3 regions of the Kocuria sp. ZOR0020 genome follow, and region 2 is predicted to be linked to each of the others. Evidence: riboswitches for the same ligand, from Rfam matches in the RefSeq annotation. Region 2 holds a riboswitch; each other region holds the start of a gene.
The links. A riboswitch is a leader RNA that binds a small molecule or an ion and turns the genes downstream of it on or off. The one in region 2 is predicted to bind S-adenosylmethionine.
Positions count from the first base shown of each region.

Region 1: linked by a shared signal. The riboswitch ahead of L979_RS08120 (cobalamin-independent methionine synthase II family protein) and the one ahead of L979_RS13325 (bifunctional o-acetylhomoserine/o-acetylserine sulfhydrylase) in region 2 are both predicted to bind S-adenosylmethionine.
Region 3: linked by a shared signal. The riboswitch ahead of L979_RS02810 (O-acetylhomoserine aminocarboxypropyltransferase/cysteine synthase family protein) and the one ahead of L979_RS13325 (bifunctional o-acetylhomoserine/o-acetylserine sulfhydrylase) in region 2 are both predicted to bind S-adenosylmethionine.

Region 1 is NZ_JROX01000128.1:6,161-13,785, reverse strand. Features, by position in the region: gene L979_RS08135 (gluconokinase) at 1-868, shown strand, start outside; gene L979_RS08130 (TetR family transcriptional regulator) at 885-1,436, shown strand; gene L979_RS08125 (acetyl-CoA C-acetyltransferase) at 1,560-2,786, opposite strand; SAM riboswitch class I at 2,945-3,045, shown strand; gene L979_RS08120 (cobalamin-independent methionine synthase II family protein) at 3,062-4,270, shown strand; gene L979_RS08115 (cobalamin-independent methionine synthase II family protein) at 4,382-5,575, shown strand; partial or broken gene L979_RS08110 (MFS transporter) at 5,882-7,219, shown strand; partial or broken gene L979_RS15070 (flavin monoamine oxidase family protein) at 7,220-7,625, opposite strand, start outside.
Region 2 is NZ_JROX01000306.1:12-2,270, forward strand. Features, by position in the region: partial or broken gene L979_RS13320 (CPBP family intramembrane glutamic endopeptidase) at 1-712, shown strand, start outside; SAM riboswitch class IV at 787-901, shown strand; partial or broken gene L979_RS13325 (bifunctional o-acetylhomoserine/o-acetylserine sulfhydrylase) at 969-2,259, shown strand, end outside.
Region 3 is NZ_JROX01000043.1:4,286-11,910, reverse strand. Features, by position in the region: gene L979_RS02830 (glycosyltransferase family 1 protein) at 1-606, opposite strand, end outside; gene L979_RS02825 (NAD-dependent epimerase/dehydratase family protein) at 617-1,870, opposite strand; gene L979_RS02820 (hypothetical protein) at 1,996-2,430, opposite strand; gene L979_RS02815 (acyltransferase) at 2,844-4,136, shown strand; SAM riboswitch class IV at 4,171-4,280, shown strand; gene L979_RS02810 (O-acetylhomoserine aminocarboxypropyltransferase/cysteine synthase family protein) at 4,330-5,715, shown strand; gene L979_RS02805 (cystathionine gamma-synthase) at 5,712-6,893, shown strand; gene L979_RS14295 (DUF4870 domain-containing protein) at 6,980-7,625, shown strand, end outside.

The DNA.
Region 1 (7,625 bases), on a different contig from region 2:
GGAGCTGGCCCAGATCGACCTCTCCCACCTGTCCCTGATCGCCCGGCCCACACAACCCATCCTGGAGGTGCCGGCAGGTATCACCCAGCGCTGGCCGGCCCTCAAGGACGCCAAGTGGTTTGCCCCCATTGCAGACGGTCTGGCCCAGAACGTGGGAGCCGGAGGCCGGGACTCCTCCACCGTGGTGACCTCCATGTCCACCTCCGGTGCCATGCGGGTCATGCTGCACAGCGCTCCGGAGGAGATCCCCGCGGGGCTGTGGTGCTACCGGGTGGATGACCACCGCTACCTGTTGGGTGGGGCCATCAACGACGTCGGACGTGCGGTGGACTGGGCCGAACGCACCTTCAGGCTCCCGGAGGGAACCGAAGTGGCAGACGTGGCCACCCAGGCCTACTCCCAGGACGTGCCCGTGTTCCTGCCCTACCTCAGCGGCGAGCGCTCCACCGGCTGGGTGGGTGGCGCACAAGCACATGCCGTGGGCATCACCGCGTCCACGGAACCGCAGGACATGGTCCGCGGCGTGATGGAGGGGATTGTGGTGTCCCTGGGCCGTGTGGCCGAACAATTGAAGGAGGCCGCCGGCGACGTCGAACGTCTGGTCACCACCGGCGGTGTGTCACAGAACGTGCCCGGGATCCAGCAACTTCTGGCGGATCAACTGGGCAGGGAAACCATCCAGGCCACGTTCAAACGTTCCACGCTGCGCGGGACCGCCATCATGGCCCAAGAAGTGCTCTCCCCGGACACTGAGCCGGTGGAAGCACCGCGCAGCCAGACCTTCAAGCCCAAGAGCAAACACCGCCGCCACTGGGAGGACCTAGCCCAGCGTTACCAGGAGGCCTACACCCAGTTGGTGTCTGCGTGAGGGCAAGGTTTCCGCTGTGCCATTGACTCGCGACCAGGTGGTGGATGCCGCTTTGACAGTGGCCGGTGACTACGGCTTGGGAGATCTGTCCATGCGTCGCGTGGCCACGGAACTGGGCGTTCAGGCAGGTGCGCTCTACTGGCACGTGGCCAACAAACAAGAACTGTTGATTGCCGTGGCTCAACGCATCCTGAACCCGAACGACGGCGCCCCCACCTGGCCGTCAGAACCCGCCCGGGTCCTGGCCGAGTTCCGGCGGCGGCTGATGGCCGTGCGTGACGGTGCCGAGATCGTGGCGGTGGCCCACGCCGACCAACCCCTGTACCTGCCACCAGCCCCTGAGTTGGCGGCACAGTTGGAAAGCTTGGGGGTCAGTGACTCGGCTGCCGCGGCCCAGAACTTGGTGCGGTGGGTCCTGGGCTCGGTCCTGACGCAGCAGACCGCCCAGGCCCTTGCGGCAGCGGACACCCGGAATCAGCCCTCCGCCACCGCTGTGGCTGACCGATTTGAACGCGAGTTCACCTGGGGTCTGGAGCATCTTGTGAGGGCGGCTGCGGCCAAGGCCTGAGCCAGGCTTTCGGACGGCCTGGCTTGTTTGACGGCTTGTTCACCGGCACCGCTTCAATGCCCGGACCCGCTGGACACTTCCCCGATCCGCTGGAACTGCCCCGATTCGCGGCATTCCGTTTACTCAGCGGTACAACAGCAGGGCCTCGCCCTGTCCACCCCCGCCGCACAAGCTCACAGCTGCTTTTCCGTGGCCACGACGTGACAGTTCCAAGGCCGCAGTGAGAGCCAACCGTGCCCCGGAGGCACCAATGGGATGGCCCAGTGCAATGGCGCCACCGTGAATGTTGGTCTGCTTCAGCGGGTAACCCAGGTCAGCCAAAGACTGCAGGCTCACGGCGGCAAAGGCCTCGTTGATCTCCACGAAGTCCAGGTCGGCCACGCCCCATCCGGCCTTGTCCACAGCGCTCTTGATGGCCTGTGACGGCTGGGAGTGCAGGGAGTTGTCCGGGCCGGCCACCTGTCCGGAGGCACCCACCGCGGCCAACCAGGACAAACCCTTTTCCTCCGCCCAGCTGCGGGAGGCCAGCACCAGGGCGCAGGCGCCGTCGGACAGTGGGGAAGAATTGCCGGCCGTGATGGTGCCATCAGCACCAAAAGCCGGACGTAGTCCGGCAAGAGACTCTGCCGTGGCATCCGGGCGGATCCCCTGGTCCGCATCCACGGTCACGGGCTCTCCCTTGCGCTGGGGAATCTGCAGGGCAGCGATCTCCTGGGCGAACACCCCGGCCGCCGCCGCCGTCCCGGCCAGCTGGTGGGAGCGAGCGGCAACCTGGTCCTGGGACTGGCGGGTCAGGCCGCGTTGCGAGTTGCCGCGCTCCGTCAGGGTACCCATGGCAATGTTCTCCGCTGCATCCACTAGGCCGTCGTGGGCCACGGCGTCGATCATGGTCACGTTGCCATAGGCGGTTCCTTGGCGGGACCCCGGTAGAAGGTGGGGTGCGTTGGTCATGGACTCCTGGCCGCCGGCCACCACCACATGCGCCTCCCCCGCCCGGATCATGCGGGCGGCATCCGTGACCGCAACCAAGCCGGAGAGGCACACCTTGTTGACGGTCACTGCCGGCACTGTCATGGGAAAACCTGCCTTGACCGCTGACTGCTTGGCGGGGTTCTGCCCGCACCCGGCCTGCACCACGTGCCCCATGATCAAGTGCTCAACCTGCGCCCCTGACACTCCTGAACGCTCCAAGGCGTGCTGGATGGCGTGAGCCCCCAGGTCAGTGGCCTGCAGGGAGGCCAACTGCCCCAAAAGCTTCCCTTGCGGTGTACGTGCTCCGCCCAGGATCACAACGTCCGTGCCGTCGGTCTCCCCGGCGGCGGCAGATCCGTGGTTCAGGTGGTGGGTCATGGGTCTCCTCCTGCACGTCATCGTGCTTGGTGTGCCGTACAAGGCTGGTGTGCTGTACAGGGCTGGTGGCCTCACCCGTGCTGTGCCTGAGACTCACCAACAGTCATGTGACGTCCAGTTTGGCATCTGATGTGTTCTGCGTGACAGGATGAGCCCGTTACCCATCAAGAGCGACTTAGAGACCTGGCTCGTTGACGTCGCAGCAACCATGATGTGACCCGCTGGTCAGTCAAGGTGCTCCCGCCAGGGCCGATGGAAAGGACGTGCAATCACGCATGCTGAATTCTGACCACATCCAAACCACACACGTGGGCTCCCTGCCCCGTACTCCGGAGCTGTTGGAAGCCAATCAGGCCTACCAGGACGGGTCCATCACCTGGGACCAGTTGGTGAGCACCATGCAGCAGGGTGTTGTGGACATCGTGGCCAAGCAGCGCCAGCTGGGGATCGACGTCGTCAACGACGGCGAATACGGGCACACCATGTCCTCCTCCGTGGACTACGGGGCGTGGTGGAACTACTCGTTCTCCCGTCTGGGCGGATTGAGCCCTTCCGACGAGGACCGCTGGGCCACCACGGAAAAACACCGTTCCTCCCCGGGCAACATTGTGCTGACCACCTTCACGGACCGCCGTGACCGGGAGAGGTTCAGGGAGGCATACGAGGATCCGTCGTCGGGAATCCTGACCGCGCGCAAGGCCGTCACGCAACCCAAGATCACCGGTCCGCTGACCTACACGGGTCAGGAGGCGGTGGCCGCGGACATTCGCAATCTGAAGTCCGCATTGGAGCACACCGGCGCCACCCAGGGTTTTGTGGCGGCACTGTCCCCGGGCTCCTGTGCGCGGGTGACCAACGAGTACTACAAGACCGATGAGGAGTTGGTCTACGCGTGCGCCGATGCCATGCGTGAGGAGTACAAGGCCATCACGGACGCGGGACTGATCGTGCAGATCGATGACCCGTCGATCGCCGAATCCTGGGACCAAATCAACCCCGAACCCTCCGTGGAGGACTACCTGGGGTTCATCCAGTTGCGGATCGAGGCCCTGAATCACGCACTGCGCGGGCTGCCCCAGGACCAGATCCGCTTCCACCTGTGCTGGGGATCCTGGCACGGCCCGCACACCACGGACCTGGAACTCAAGCACCTGCTCAAACCGCTGTTGTCCATCAACGCCGGTGGCTACTCCTTCGAGGCTGCCAACGTGCGTCACGCCCACGAGTGGAAGCTGTGGGCTGAGGCCGATCTGCCCGATGACAAGGTGATCATCCCCGGTGTGGTCTCCCACTCCACCAACGTGGTGGAACACCCGGAGCTGGTGGCGGACCGGATTGAGAACTTCGCCTCCGCTGTGGGCCGCGAGCGCGTGGTGGCCTCCACCGACTGTGGTCTGGGCGGACGCCTGCACCCGCAGATCGCATTCGCCAAGCTGGAGTCCCTCACGGCAGGCGCCCGCCTGGCCACCGAGCGCCTCTTCTGATCCACCCCCCTCCCTTTCTTCTTCGCCGAGTGGGCCGTTTGATCGCCCCTGAGCGCTGAGCGGCGATCGAACGGCCTACTCGGCAGCATTGACACACACCTGGAGACTTTCATGCAGCACTCAACAAACCGCATCCTGACCACCCACGCCGGTTCCCTTCCCCGCACCCGGGACCTGATCGACGCCGCAAAAGCCCGCGTTGCCGGGCAGGACTACGACCGCCTGTTGGCCACCGCAGTGGACCAGGTGGTGGCCCGCCAGACGGAGGTGGGGATCGACGTCGTCAACGACGGCGAATACGGCCACGCCATGGCTGAAGACGTGGACTACGGCGCCTGGTGGCACTACATCTTTGCCCGCCTGGACGGGCTGGCCCCCGGTACCCGCACCTTGGCCGACCAGCCCGTCCACCGTTCCGAACCCGGAAACGTGAAACTCACCAGCTTTGGGGATCGCCGCGACTGGGGGAAGTTTGCGCAGGCGTACCAGGACCCGTCGTCGGGAATCTTCACCGGCAAACCGGCACCGTTCCCGGTGTTCAACGGGCCCATCCGCTACGTCGGCCAGGAGGCTGTGCAGCGCGACATCGCCAATCTGAAGGCCGCCATGGACAAGTCCGGGGCCACGCAGGGCTACCTGGCTGCGCTCTCCCCCGGATCCTGCGCGCGCCTTGAGGACAACCACTACGGCAACGAGGACGACGTCCTGGCCGCCTGCACCCAAGCCATGCGTGAGGAGTACAGGGCCATCACGGACGCGGGGCTGATCGTGCAGATCGATGACCCCTCCATTGCGGAGAACTGGGACCAGATCAACCCCGAACCCACCGTGGAGGACTACCTTGCCTTCACCCGGAAGCGAGTGGATGCCATCAACACCGCCCTGGAAGGGATCCCTGCCGAGCAGGTGCGGTTCCACCTGTGCTGGGGCTCCTGGCACGGTCCGCACACCACGGACATCGAGTTCCGTCACATCGCCGAACTCATGCTGGAGATCAACGCCGGGGCCTACTCGTTCGAAGCCGCCAACGTGCGCCACGAACACGAGTGGAAAATCTGGAAGGACCTGGAACTGCCCGCTGACAAGGTCATCATCCCCGGTGTGGTCTCCCACGCCACCAACGTGGTAGAGCACCCGGAGCTCGTGGCCGACCGGATCGAGCGCTTTGCTTCTGCTGTGGGCCCGGAGCGCGTGATCGCCTCCACCGACTGCGGGCTGGGCGGCCGGGTTCACCCGCAGATTGCTGCCGCCAAGTTGGAAACCTTGGTGGAGGGGGCGCGGATCGCAACCTGGCGGTTGTTCTGATCCCCCGGTCCCCTCCCCACCACTCGGGCCCCAGCCGACCGGGCCACACCCGCCACACCCGCCACACCCGCCGAGTAGGCCTTTTGATCGCCCCTGAGCGCTGAGGAGCGATCAAAAGGCCTACTCGGCGCTTTAGTGAGGTCACGACGACGGCGTGGAGCGCCCCTCCGCGTCCACCAAAGAAAATCGTATCTGATGTGCCGAATACTGGTACAGCCATCACAGCGCCGCTTAGTATGCCGTTAATTACCGATCAATCGGTAAGTAAATCGGGGCGGCCTCGCCCCCACCTCACGGAAGAGATCCATGAGCACTACGGCGAGCTCTGGCTCCACACACGGCCATGAGATGACTCGCGAGGAGAAGAGGGTCCTTGCGGGCACACTGGTGGGTACCACCATCGAGTGGTACGACTTCTACATTTACGCGCAGGCTGCAGGTTTCATCCTGGCCACCCACTTCTTCAACCCGCTGGGCGAGGAAAACGCAGCCATGGCCCAGGTGGCCTCATGGGCATCTCTGGGCATCTCTGGGCATCAGCTTCCTGTTCCGCCCGCTGGGCGCCATTGTGGCTGGGCACGTGGGTGACAAGTTCGGACGCAAGGTGGTTCTGGTGATCACCCTGGTGGGCATGGGTGGCGCCACCACATTGATCAGCCTGCTGCCCACCTACGCCACCATCGGCTTGTGGGCGCCCATCCTTTTGATGTTTCTGCGCATCCTGCGGGGCTTCTCCGCGGGTGGCGAATGGGGCGGTGCCGCGCTGATGGCCGTGGAACACGCACCGCGGCACAAGCGCGGCTCGTTCGGCGCCTACCCCCAGGTGGGCGTGCCCCTGGGCATGCTGCTGGCCACCGGTTTCATGTTCCTGATGACCTCCATGCTCACCCCCGAACAGTTTGAGGCCTGGGGTTGGCGCGTTCCGTTCCTGTCCTCCGTGGTGCTGATTGTGGTGGGCTATCTGATCCGTATGACCGTGGATGAATCCCCCGTGTCAAGGAGATGCAGCTGCGCAAGGCCGAATCCTCCGCTCCCCTGGGGCAGCTTGTGAAGAACCACAAGCGCGAGGTCAGCCTGGCCGCATTCATCTTTGCCGGCAACAACGCCCTGGGCTACATGGTGATCGCCTTCTTCGCCTCCTACGGCACCAGGACATTGGGCATGGAACGCACGGACACCTTGATCGCCTCCCTGGTGGGCGGTGTGGGCTGGCTGATCTTCACCATGTTCGGTGGTTACATCTCCGACCGCATCGGACGCCGCCTGACCTTCCAGATCGGCTACGTCATCCTGATCCTGTGGTCCATCCCCATGTGGTTCCTGCTGGACACGGCCTCCCTGCCGCTGTTCGCCGCCGCGATCTTCCTGCTGACCATCGGCCTGGGCCCCTCCTACGGACCGTAGTCGGCCATGTACGCGGAGATGTTCCCGGCCCGCGTGCGTTACTCCGGAGTGTCCATCGGCTACGCGTTCGGGGCGATCATCGGTGGCGCCTTTGCCCCCATGATTGCGCAGCTGATCCTGAACCAGACGGGCCAGGGGTGGATGATCGGCATCTACATGGCCGCCATCAGCTTGGTCTCCCTGATCGCCGTTTCCATGGTGCGCAAGTCGGACCAGGGCCGTGACCTCCACGTGGAAGAGGTCCTCCGAGCCGAAGTCGGATTCGTAGTAGACCTCCGGGGTCAGTGCCTCCTCCCCCAAATAGTGGGAGAGGCTTTCCAGGATGCGCTGCTTGCGCTGCTCGGCAGGCAGTTTGAAGACCTCATCTGCCTTCTCATCAGAGACAAAGCCCACCAGTGTGCCGCGGGTGTCCCCGTGGTTGGTGTTGTCATACACCTCCTGGGACACCTCGGCGGCTCCGAATCCAGTTCCGCACAGACCCTTGTCACGCCAGAACGGGGTTGGGTAAACCGCATGGACCTTGATCACGATGCCCAGCGATTGGTGCTGGTGCATCTGGTGCTGCAGGCGCGGCAGCGGGGGTTCAAAGGAGATGCGGGAGTACAGGTTCGGCGGAACCGCCACAATCACCTGCTGGGCCTTCACG
Region 2 (2,259 bases):
GCAGATCCTGGTGGTGCTGGGTGTTTCCGTGGGTGCCAGTGCCCTGTGGTCGGTGCTCAGCCTGGCGGAAGCTGCCACCACCACTGGGATTGCCGACTCCCAGGCCACCATGAACCGGGTCATGAGTGCCTCCCCGGTTTTTGATGTGCTGCGCCAGGTGCTCACCATCGTCTTGGCTTTTGTTCCGGTGGTGTTGGCGCTGTACTTCCTGGCAGGTTCTGCCGGTCAGCTCAGGACCGTGGTCCGCCGGATAGGCCTGGACTTCAAAGCACCACTGCCTGACCTGGCACTGGGTGCACTGCTGTTCCTGGTGATGGGTCTGGGCACCTTGGGGCTCTACCAAGCCGGCAGGGCGCTGGGCATCACGGCGGAACTGACCACCAATGCCGGGGGAACCGAGTGGTGGAACATCCTGCTGTTGGTGGCCCAGGCTCTGCGGCACTCCCTGGTGGAGGAAGTCATTGTGGTGGCCTTCCTGGCCGACCGTCTGCTGCGGGTGGGCTGGAGCTGGCCGATGGTGCTGATCGGTACGGCGCTGCTGCGCGGCAGCTACCACCTCTACCAAGGCTTAGGCCCGGCGTTGGGCAACGTGGTCATGGGGCTGGTGTTCCTGTGGATCTACCGGCGCACGGGACGGATCATGCCGCTGGTGATTGCCCACTTCCTGCTGGATGCCGTGGGGTTCTTGGCAGGAGCCTGGTTCTTCGGCTGAGATCCGGGGTCACACCGGGGGCGTCGTCGTGATCCGGGTTGCAGATCACTCCGCCCACACCGGAGAATGAAGGCGGTCACGAGAGCCAGCGTCAAGCCCCAGCTTGCTGGCCGGCAACCCTCCAACCGCGGTGGGGTGCCCTGGGTGAGGACCGGGCCGGATACAAACGTGTTCCGGCAAGCGCGGGTCGCGGACCCGGGGTGGCACTGGGACCGTGCCGGGCCCGGCTCACGACCCCTGAGACCAGGAGCCACCGATGAGCGACTCTCCCACCCCGGCCAACCCCGCAGGCTGGAACTTCGAAACCCGTCAGATCCACGCCGGACAGGCCCCGGATCCCGGATCCGGCGCGCGGGCGCTGCCCATCCAGCAGACCACGTCCTTTGTGTTTCCCGACTCCGCCACCGCCGCCGGCCGTTTTGCGCTGCAGGAACTCGGCCCCATTTACACGCGCTTGACCAACCCCACCGTGGAAGTGGTGGAGAACCGTGTGGCCTCCCTGGAGGGCGGTGTTGCTGCGGTCATGGTTGCTTCCGGGCAGGCGGCCACCTCGTATGCGATCTTGAACATCGCCGGTAGCGGTGACCACGTTGTGGCCAGTGCCTCTCTTTACGGCGGAACCTTCAACCTGTTCAAGTACACCTTGGCCAAACTGGGCATTGAGGTCACCTTTGTGACCGAACCGGCGGACCCGCAAGCGTGGGCCGCAGCCGTGCAGCCCAACACCAAGGCGTTCTTTGCAGAAACCATCCCCAACCCGCGTGGAGATGTCCTGGACATCCAGGCCGTGGCGGAGGCCGCTCATGCTGCCGAGGTGCCGCTGATCGTGGACAACACGGTGGCCACCCCGTACCTGCTGCGCCCCATCGAATGGGGTGCGGATGTGGTGGTGCATTCGGCCACCAAGTTCCTGGGTGGGCACGGGACGTCCATCGGCGGGTTCGTGGTGGACTCCGGGAACTTCGACTACACCCGGTACCCGGACCGGTTCCCCGAGTTCGTCACCCCGGATCCGTCCTACAACAACATTGTGTTCGGAGAGGTTTTCGGTGCCGATGGCCCATTCGGAGCCAACGTGTCCTACGCCTTCAAGGTCCGCACCCAACTGTTGCGTGACCTAGGTGCCTCCATTGCACCCTTCAACGCCTTCCTGATCGAACAGGGCATTGAAACGCTGTCCCTGCGCATGGACCGCCACGTCTCCAATGCCGCAGCGGTGGCACAGTGGCTGCAGGGGCGCGACGACGTCGTGTCCGTCACCTACGCCGGACTGGAATCCTCCCCGTGGTTCACCACCGCGCAGAAGTACCTGCCCCAGGGGGCCGGGTCCATTGTGGGATTCGAGCTCACAGGAGGGGCTGCCGCCGGTCAGGCCTTTGCCGATGCGTTGGTGTTGCACTCCAACGTGGCGAACATCGGGGACGTCCGCTCCTTGGTGATCCACCCGGCCTCCACCACCCACGCCCAGCTCAGCGCACAGGAGCAGGCCGATGCCGGGGTGCAGCCGGGCTTTGTCCGCCTCTCCGTGGGGCTCGAGCACATCGACG
Region 3 (7,625 bases), on a different contig from region 2:
CAACGGATCCTCCGGGTGCCCGTCCGTCAACCGGGACCGCAGGCTGCGGTCGGCGCGGGAGGGGTGGTAACCCACTGTGTCCACGGCTTTGGGCCACAGATCGACGTCGCGCACGCCCACCGAGCGGGCACGGTCCACCATGGGCCCTGAGGTGCACAGGTTGACCTCGGACTGGTTGTGCAGCCACCGCAACCAGGTTTCGGAGGAGGGGCGCAGCAGGTGCAGCCCCAGGGCATCTGCGTAATGAGGGACGTCGGTGTGGAAGGAGGACAGCAGCGGGAGGTCACGTCGGCGCGCGGAGAGCACGCCGTAAGCGGCCAGCCAGATGGGGTTCACGGCGTGGACGATCTCCGGCCGGAACTGGGCCATGGTGGTGGCAATCCGACTGGTGGGCAGCCCCAACTTGATCTCCGGATACCAGGGCTTGAAGGAGACCGAATGCACCGGAACCACCGTGTGGCCTGCATAAGTGGCTGGTGGGTTTCCGGGCGCGAACACCACCACCTCGTGACCCAGGGATTCCAGGTTCTCCAGGGTGCGCAGGATGCGGGTGACCACACCGTCGATCTTGGGGAGGAACACCTCCGTGTAGAGCGCGATCCTCACGTCAGCGGCTTCAGTTCCCGGCTGCGGTGCTGGAAGCGGAGCCGGCCTCTGCGCCGTCGTGGTCGGCCCCGGTCAACGACGCCGGGATGCCCGCGTGGGTGCGCCGGTTCCACAGGGAGGTGGCCGGGATCTTGGCCAGATCCGCGCGGTGTGCGTAGCGCCGGGCGGTCTCCTCCACTTCCAACAACAGGCCCTCGGACAGGGTGGTGGGCTCCAGGCCCAGGTCCAGGAAGGTGTCATTGGTGACGTGGAGATCGTTCTCCGCGGATTCCTGACGTGGGTTGGGCACCATCTCCACAGTGGCCCCGGAGATACGGCCCACGAGTTCGGCAAGGTCGCGGACCCGGTGCGTTTCCGTCATCTGGTTCAAGATCATCACACGATCACCCACGGCAGGCGGGTTGTTCAACGCGATCTCCACGCAGCGGACCATGTCCTGCACGTGGATGAAAGCACGGGTCTGGCCGCCGGTTCCGTGCACGGTCAGGGGGTACCCCACGGCAGCTTGCATGAGGAACCGGTTGAGCACGGTGCCGTAGTCGCCGTCGTAGTCGAAGCGGTTGATCAGTCGCTCGTCCCTGAGGGTCTCTGCGGTGTTGGTGCCCCAAATGATGCCCTGGTGGAGGTCCGTGATCCGCACGCGGTCGTTCTTGGCGTAGAAGGCGAACAGCAGCTGATCCAAGGACTTTGTCATGTGGTAGATCGACCCCGGGTTGGTGGGGTACAGAATCTGGGTCTCAATGTTCTGCTGACCCTCGTGGGGGATCTCCACATCCAGGTAGCCCTCCGGGATCTTCATCCCGGCCGTGCCGTATCCGTAGACGCCCATGGTGCCCAGGTGGACCACGTGGACGTCCCGGTCTGCTTCCACGATCGCTGCCAGCAGGTTGTGTGTGGCGTTGACGTTGTTGTCCACCGTGTAGCGCTTGGTCCGCGCGTTCTTCATGGAATACGGTGCCGCGCGCTGTTCGGCAAAGTGGACCACGGCGTCGGGGCCTTGGTCTTGGAGAAATGCCAACAGGTCGTCGCAGTCCTGGGCCACATCCAGATCTACGTGGGTGATGGTGCGTCCGGACAGTTCCTGCCACGCGTTGAGTCGTTCATCCAGCGGGCGGATCGGAGTCAGGGACTGCGCACCGAGTTCGTCGTCGATCCGGCGGCGGGACAGGTTGTCCACGATCGTGATTTCGTGGCCCTGGTTGGACAGGTGCAGGGCCGCAGGCCAGCCGCAGAATCCGTCGCCACCCAGGATTGCGATCTTCACTTGGTCTCCGTTTCAGCCGGCCGGTCACCCGCAGGTGCGAGTGGAGGTCACGCAGCAGCGTAGGCAGGTGGTGCCAGGCTTCTGCTGTGCCAATTCTGGCAGACAGCTGACTGTTGGCGGCGGTTTCAGGCGGAGGCGGCCACGCGGTGGCGGGCGCGCCGCAGCAGCTCGGGGATCTCACGAACTTGCCGTGATTCCCCAGGACCCACGTAGACGGTGGGCAGTTGCTCAACTTCCGTGGGGCTCAGCTCGTGGGTTGCCGGTTCCCAACCGCGCGGGAACTCATGGTGGTTGAAGGCACCACATTTTTGGCAGAAGTACTTCACGGTCCCGCCGGGCACGGATTCAGCGGCGCTGGAGCGCAATGCGCTGATCATGTCCCGGAATTTCTTGATACCGGTGCTGCGTGCAGGGGCGGAGGTGGCGGTTGCCGTGGGCACGATCGCCATGAACTTGAGGTAATAGTCCGTGGTGCACTGTTGGCACTCAGGTGCCCGCAGGTCACTGCTGCTCGAGTTCGGCGAGCCAAGCCGAGCCGTGCGCTGTGAGGAGGTTGGCATCTTCTCAACTCCATGGGGGTGGGTGTTGCGTGTGGGCGTTCGTGGGTGACCGGTCCGGATGGGCGGTGGTGAAGGCACCCATTCAGGTGCCGGGCACAGGGGTGTGTCGACGCCGTTGTGGAACGCAACCCACCTCAAGACTAGGCCACCGCAATGGCCTCCGTACAGGGCTGTTGCAAGGTGAATTACCCCACATGTGGACATGACAACTACTTTTGAGTAACGAGACGGTGACAAGCTCATATGCCGTTGGTTGTGTCTGGCGGTCTGACGGAATGGCACCCCTGGTGCGGGTTGGCGTCCGGGCTATTTCCAGCACGTCACATGGGGGTTGCGTGGGGTCTCGGGTGACCGTGTTTGACAGACTTCTCAGGTCACCGCCCGGAGTGCATCCGATCAGAGGGGAACAGGACATGGCCGGATCCGTGGATCCACGGCTTGCCGGCCGAGACCTGGCGGTGGATGCCGCCCGTGTGGCGGCTCTGGCCTTTGTGGTGTGTGCCCACATTTTGCTGGTCACCTTGGTGACTGATCCCGCAACGGGTGGGGTCTCCAACGTCATGGTGCCTACGCTCTACCCCTGGTTCTGGTGGGTGACGTGTTTGGTGCAGATCATGCCGCTGTTTTTTGTGGTGGGAGGTTATGCATCCGCGGTGTCCTGGAATCGGGCCCGCAGCACCCACCACGGACGCGATTCCACGTCACCTGCAGGCTGGGTCCGAGCCCGATTGCTGAAGCTTGCCCAACCGGCGGCCGCCCTGTGGGTGTTTCTGGCCCTTGCCTACGGTGCGGCGCGCGTTGTGGGCGCGCCGTCGGACTACGTCAACGCAGCACTTCCCGGCATCGGCATGCACCTGTGGTTCCTGGGTGCCTATGGGCTGTGCATGGCTGCAGTTCCTCTGACGACGGCGGCCCACCGGCGTCGTCCGTACCTGAGCCTGGGGGTGTTGTTGGCGGCGGTGGTCATGGTGGAACTGATTCGGGTCGGTACCGGTCAGCCCTGGTGGGGTCTGTTGGGGCTGGGCCCTGTCTGGGTGGCCATTCACCAACTGGGGTATTTGCGTGCTGACGGAACTTTTGGGCGGTGTCCACCCTGGCTCCTGGTGGTCATGGCTGCGGCCGGATACCTGGGACTTGCGGTGTTGACGTCCATGCCTGCGTGGTCCCGGGACATGCTGACCAATCTCAACCCACCCACCATGGCCCTGTTCCTGCTGGGGCTCAGCCAAGCGTGCCTGCTGCAGTTGCTCACCCCGCTCTTGGATCGGCTGATGCGTCACAAGCCCATTCAGACCGTGGCGTGGGTGATCGGGTCCCGGCCGGTCACCCTCTACCTGTGGCACCTGCCGGTGATCGTGTGTGTCATGGCCGTGTGGTGGCTTGTGGGTGGGCCGGAACCTGCCGTGGACAGCGCTGCGTGGTGGTTGTGGCGTGTGCCGTTGGCCGCGATCTGTTGGGTGGCCGTTCTGGCGGTGGTGCCTCTGGCGGGTTCGGTGGAGGCCAGATCCTCGGTTGACTCCCGTTCTCCGGTGACTTGGCTGCCAGTTCTGATCGCGCTGGTGCTGGTGGTGGTGCCCGCCGTTCTGGAAATTCGTTTCCTGTTCACACCGTGGTTGGTTCTGGGTGGTGCCGTGGCTCATGTGGTGGCAGTGGGACTGTTACGTCGTGTTCGCCCGCCTGCCCGCCGTCATGGTTCTCCGTGTTGACCAGGGGACCTTGTGGTGGGTTAAACTGATCGAGCTTCACGAGATGCGTTCGCCAAGCTCCGACTTGAGCGCACACCAACCCCATGTTCACGGGTGGTTCGGATGACGAAGTGGCCTGCTACGCCCGCAGCGCACGAACATTCCCGTGGGTAACTGTGCAGGTCAAGAACACTGCACCACGGAGTTCCTACGCATGACTCTCTCCCCATCGGCTGACATCAACGGTTCGTCGTCCTTGGCCACCCGCCAGATTCACGCTGGCCGTGCAGGGGCGGCTGATGCCCCCACCCAGGCCACTCTGCCCGTCCCGATCTATCAGTCATCGGCCTTCGAGTTCCCCGACCACGCATCTGCGGCGGCAATGTTTGCCCAGACCCAACCGGGCTTCACCTATTCCAGGACTGGTAACCCCACGGTGGCGGTGCTGGAAACTCGGGTGGCCGATCTGGAGGGCGGTCTGGCTGGTTTGGCGTTGGGCTCCGGGCAGTCCGCCGTGGCCGCAGCACTTCTGGCCCTGGTCAGCACCGGCCCGGGCAAACACCTGGTGGTTTCGGAAAAAATCTACGGTGGTACCGTTGATCTGCTGGGGGACACCTTGGCTGATCTGGGAGTCACCGTCACCTACGTGGATCCCGCGGACTCAGCGCAGTGGGCCCAGGCCCTCACACCGCAGACCCGTGGGTTCTTCCTGGAGTCCATTGGCAACCCGCTGTCCACACTGGCGGACCTGGATGCGATTGCCCAGATCGCCCATGACAACGGCATCCCGGTGGTGGTGGACAACACCCTGGCCACGCCGGTGCTCTACCGCCCGTTCGAGCACGGCGCAGACATTGTGGTGCACTCGGCCACCAAGTTCCTGGGTGGCCACGGAACAGCACTGGCTGGAGTGATCGTGGACTCGGGACGCTTCGACTGGGAGCGGGAACCCGAGCGGTGGCCACAATTCACCCAGGCCCGTGAACGTTTCGGTCATGTGAGCCTGGTGGACAAGTGCCGCGGCGGATCACCGTTCCTTCACCTGTGCCGCGCCAAGTTCGTTCATGACCTGGGGCTCACACTCTCTCCGTTCAACGCCTCCCAGATCATTCAGGGCCTGGAAACCTTGGATCTCAGGGTCCGTCGGCACACGGATTCGGCAACGCAGATCGCGCGGTTCCTGGCCTGTCACCCCGCCGTCCGCACTGTTCACCACCCTGCCGTGGAGGGCTCGGCCAATCAGGAGATCGCTCAGCGGGACTACCCGCAGGGCACCGGTTCCGTGTTCGCCTTTGAACTGAACTGCGCCCGGGACTGTGTCCCGGCATTCGTGGATTCGCTGCGCCTGTTCAAACTGGTGGCCAACATCGGGGACGTGCGCTCGCTGATTGCGCATCCGGCGGCCATGACCCACTGCCGGCTGAACGAGGAACAGCGCCTGGCCGGTGGCATCACCTGGGAAACCCTGCGACTGTCCGTGGGTCTGGAGTCCGTGCATGACTTGATTGCGGATCTGCAGTCCTCCCTGGATGAACTGTTGCGCACCGGTGATGCCGCCCGGATCCGGCAAGCCCAGGGTGCACAGGAGGTCTCCGCATGAGTGGCTTCACCACACTGGCCGTGCACGCCGGCCAGGAGCCGGACCGCCTGACCGGAGCGGTTATCCCTCCGATCTACCAGACCTCCACCTTTGTGCAGGACGGCATCAACGTCCTGCGTGACGGCCATGAGTACTCCCGGGGTTCCAACCCCACACGCAACGGATTCGAACAGCAGTTGTGCGCACTGGAGAAGGGGGCCAGCGGTTTTGCCTTCGCCTCCGGGATTGCAGCAGAGGACGCCTTGTTGCGGGCCGTGTTGCGCCCCGGGGATCACGTGGTCCTGGGTGCCGATGGTTACGGCGGGACCAACCGCCTGGTCAGCAGGGTCCTGGCGCCGTGGCAGGTGCAGCACACCGCGGTTGACGTCACTGATCTTGATGCCGTGCGTGGTGCCGTCACGGCCCGAACTCGTCTGGTGTGGGTGGAAACCCCCACCAATCCGCTGCTCGGTATCGCGGATCTGGCGGGCCTGGCTGAACTGGCCCACGAATACGGCGCATTGCTGGTGGTGGACAACACCTTTGCATCGCCGTACCTGCAGCGTCCCCTGGAGTTCGGCGCGGACGCCGCGGTGCATTCCACCACCAAGTACGTGGGCGGCCATTCGGACGTGTTGGGTGGCGCGGTGGTGGTGGCGGATCGGGAGTGGCATGTTGAGGCGGTCAACGGTTTCTCCCCGGGTTCCACCCTTGCGGAGTTGGCGGCCTTTCAACAGTTCGCGGCCGGTGCCGTTGCCGGACCGCAGGACACGTATCTGGCAGCGCGCGGGCTCAAAACTCTGGCATTGCGCATGGAGCGTCACCAGCACAATGCCGGTCAGATCGCTCAGTGGTTGACTCAGCGGCCGGAAGTTTCTCAGGTCTTCTATCCGGGTCTGCCTGATCATCCTGGTCATGAGCTGGCCGCCCGGCAGATGGACGGCTTTGGCGGGATGATCTCCTTCCGACTGCGCGCGGGGGAGGCTGCGGCCCGGCGGTTCGCGGAATCCACCCAGATGTACAAGCTCTCCGTGTCCCTCGGTGGGGTCGAGTCCCTGATTTGCTGGCCGTCCCAGATGACCCACGGGTGTGTGGCAGGTACGGAGAACGCTGTCCCCACTGACCTGGTGCGGCTTTCCGTCGGGATCGAGGACGTGGAAGATCACCTGGAGGATCTGGAGCTGGCCTTCACATCCTGACCTCAGCGGTACTTGGCTCTAGGCTGGGAGGGGAAAGAGCCGGGTGCCTCACCCGGCACCCTCTCAAGTTTCAGGAGTTGCTCATCATGAGCACTGACGACACCACACCCAGCGCCCCGCAGTTCAACTCGAACGACGACGCCGCGCCCCACCCCGCCGACTCACATCCCGCCCAGGCGGGGCAGACCGCCGGCGGGGAGCGCCACGGTTCGCACAGCACATCTGCTGCGAATCAGGCGGAGGCCCCGCAGGCCCCACAGTCCGCCCAATCCGCACAGTCCGCCCAGACCCCAGGTGCTCAGCATCCCCAGGACGGTGGCCCGGGCCAGGCCCAGTACGGTGGCGCGGATCAGGCTCAGTACGGCGGCCCGGATCAACCGCACAGCGGTGCACAGGGCCAAGCGCAGTACGGTGCTGCCAGTCAGCCGCAGTACGGTACACAGAACCAGAACCCGTACGGGGCCCAGGGCCAGGATCAGCACGGCGCCCAGGGCCAAGGCACGTACGGAGTCCCGGGGCAGCCGCAGCACGGGGCTCCAAGCCAAGGCCAGTACGCAGCCCCTGGACAGTCGCAGCACGGAGCCCCTGGTCAAGCCCAGTACGGCGCACCTGCCTACGGTTCCGGCAACGGCCAGGGCCACCAGACTGGATCACAGGGCCAGCAGCAGGGGTACCAGCAGACCCAGCAGCAGGGTTACCAGTCCGGCCCGTATCAGTTCAGTGGCATGCAGC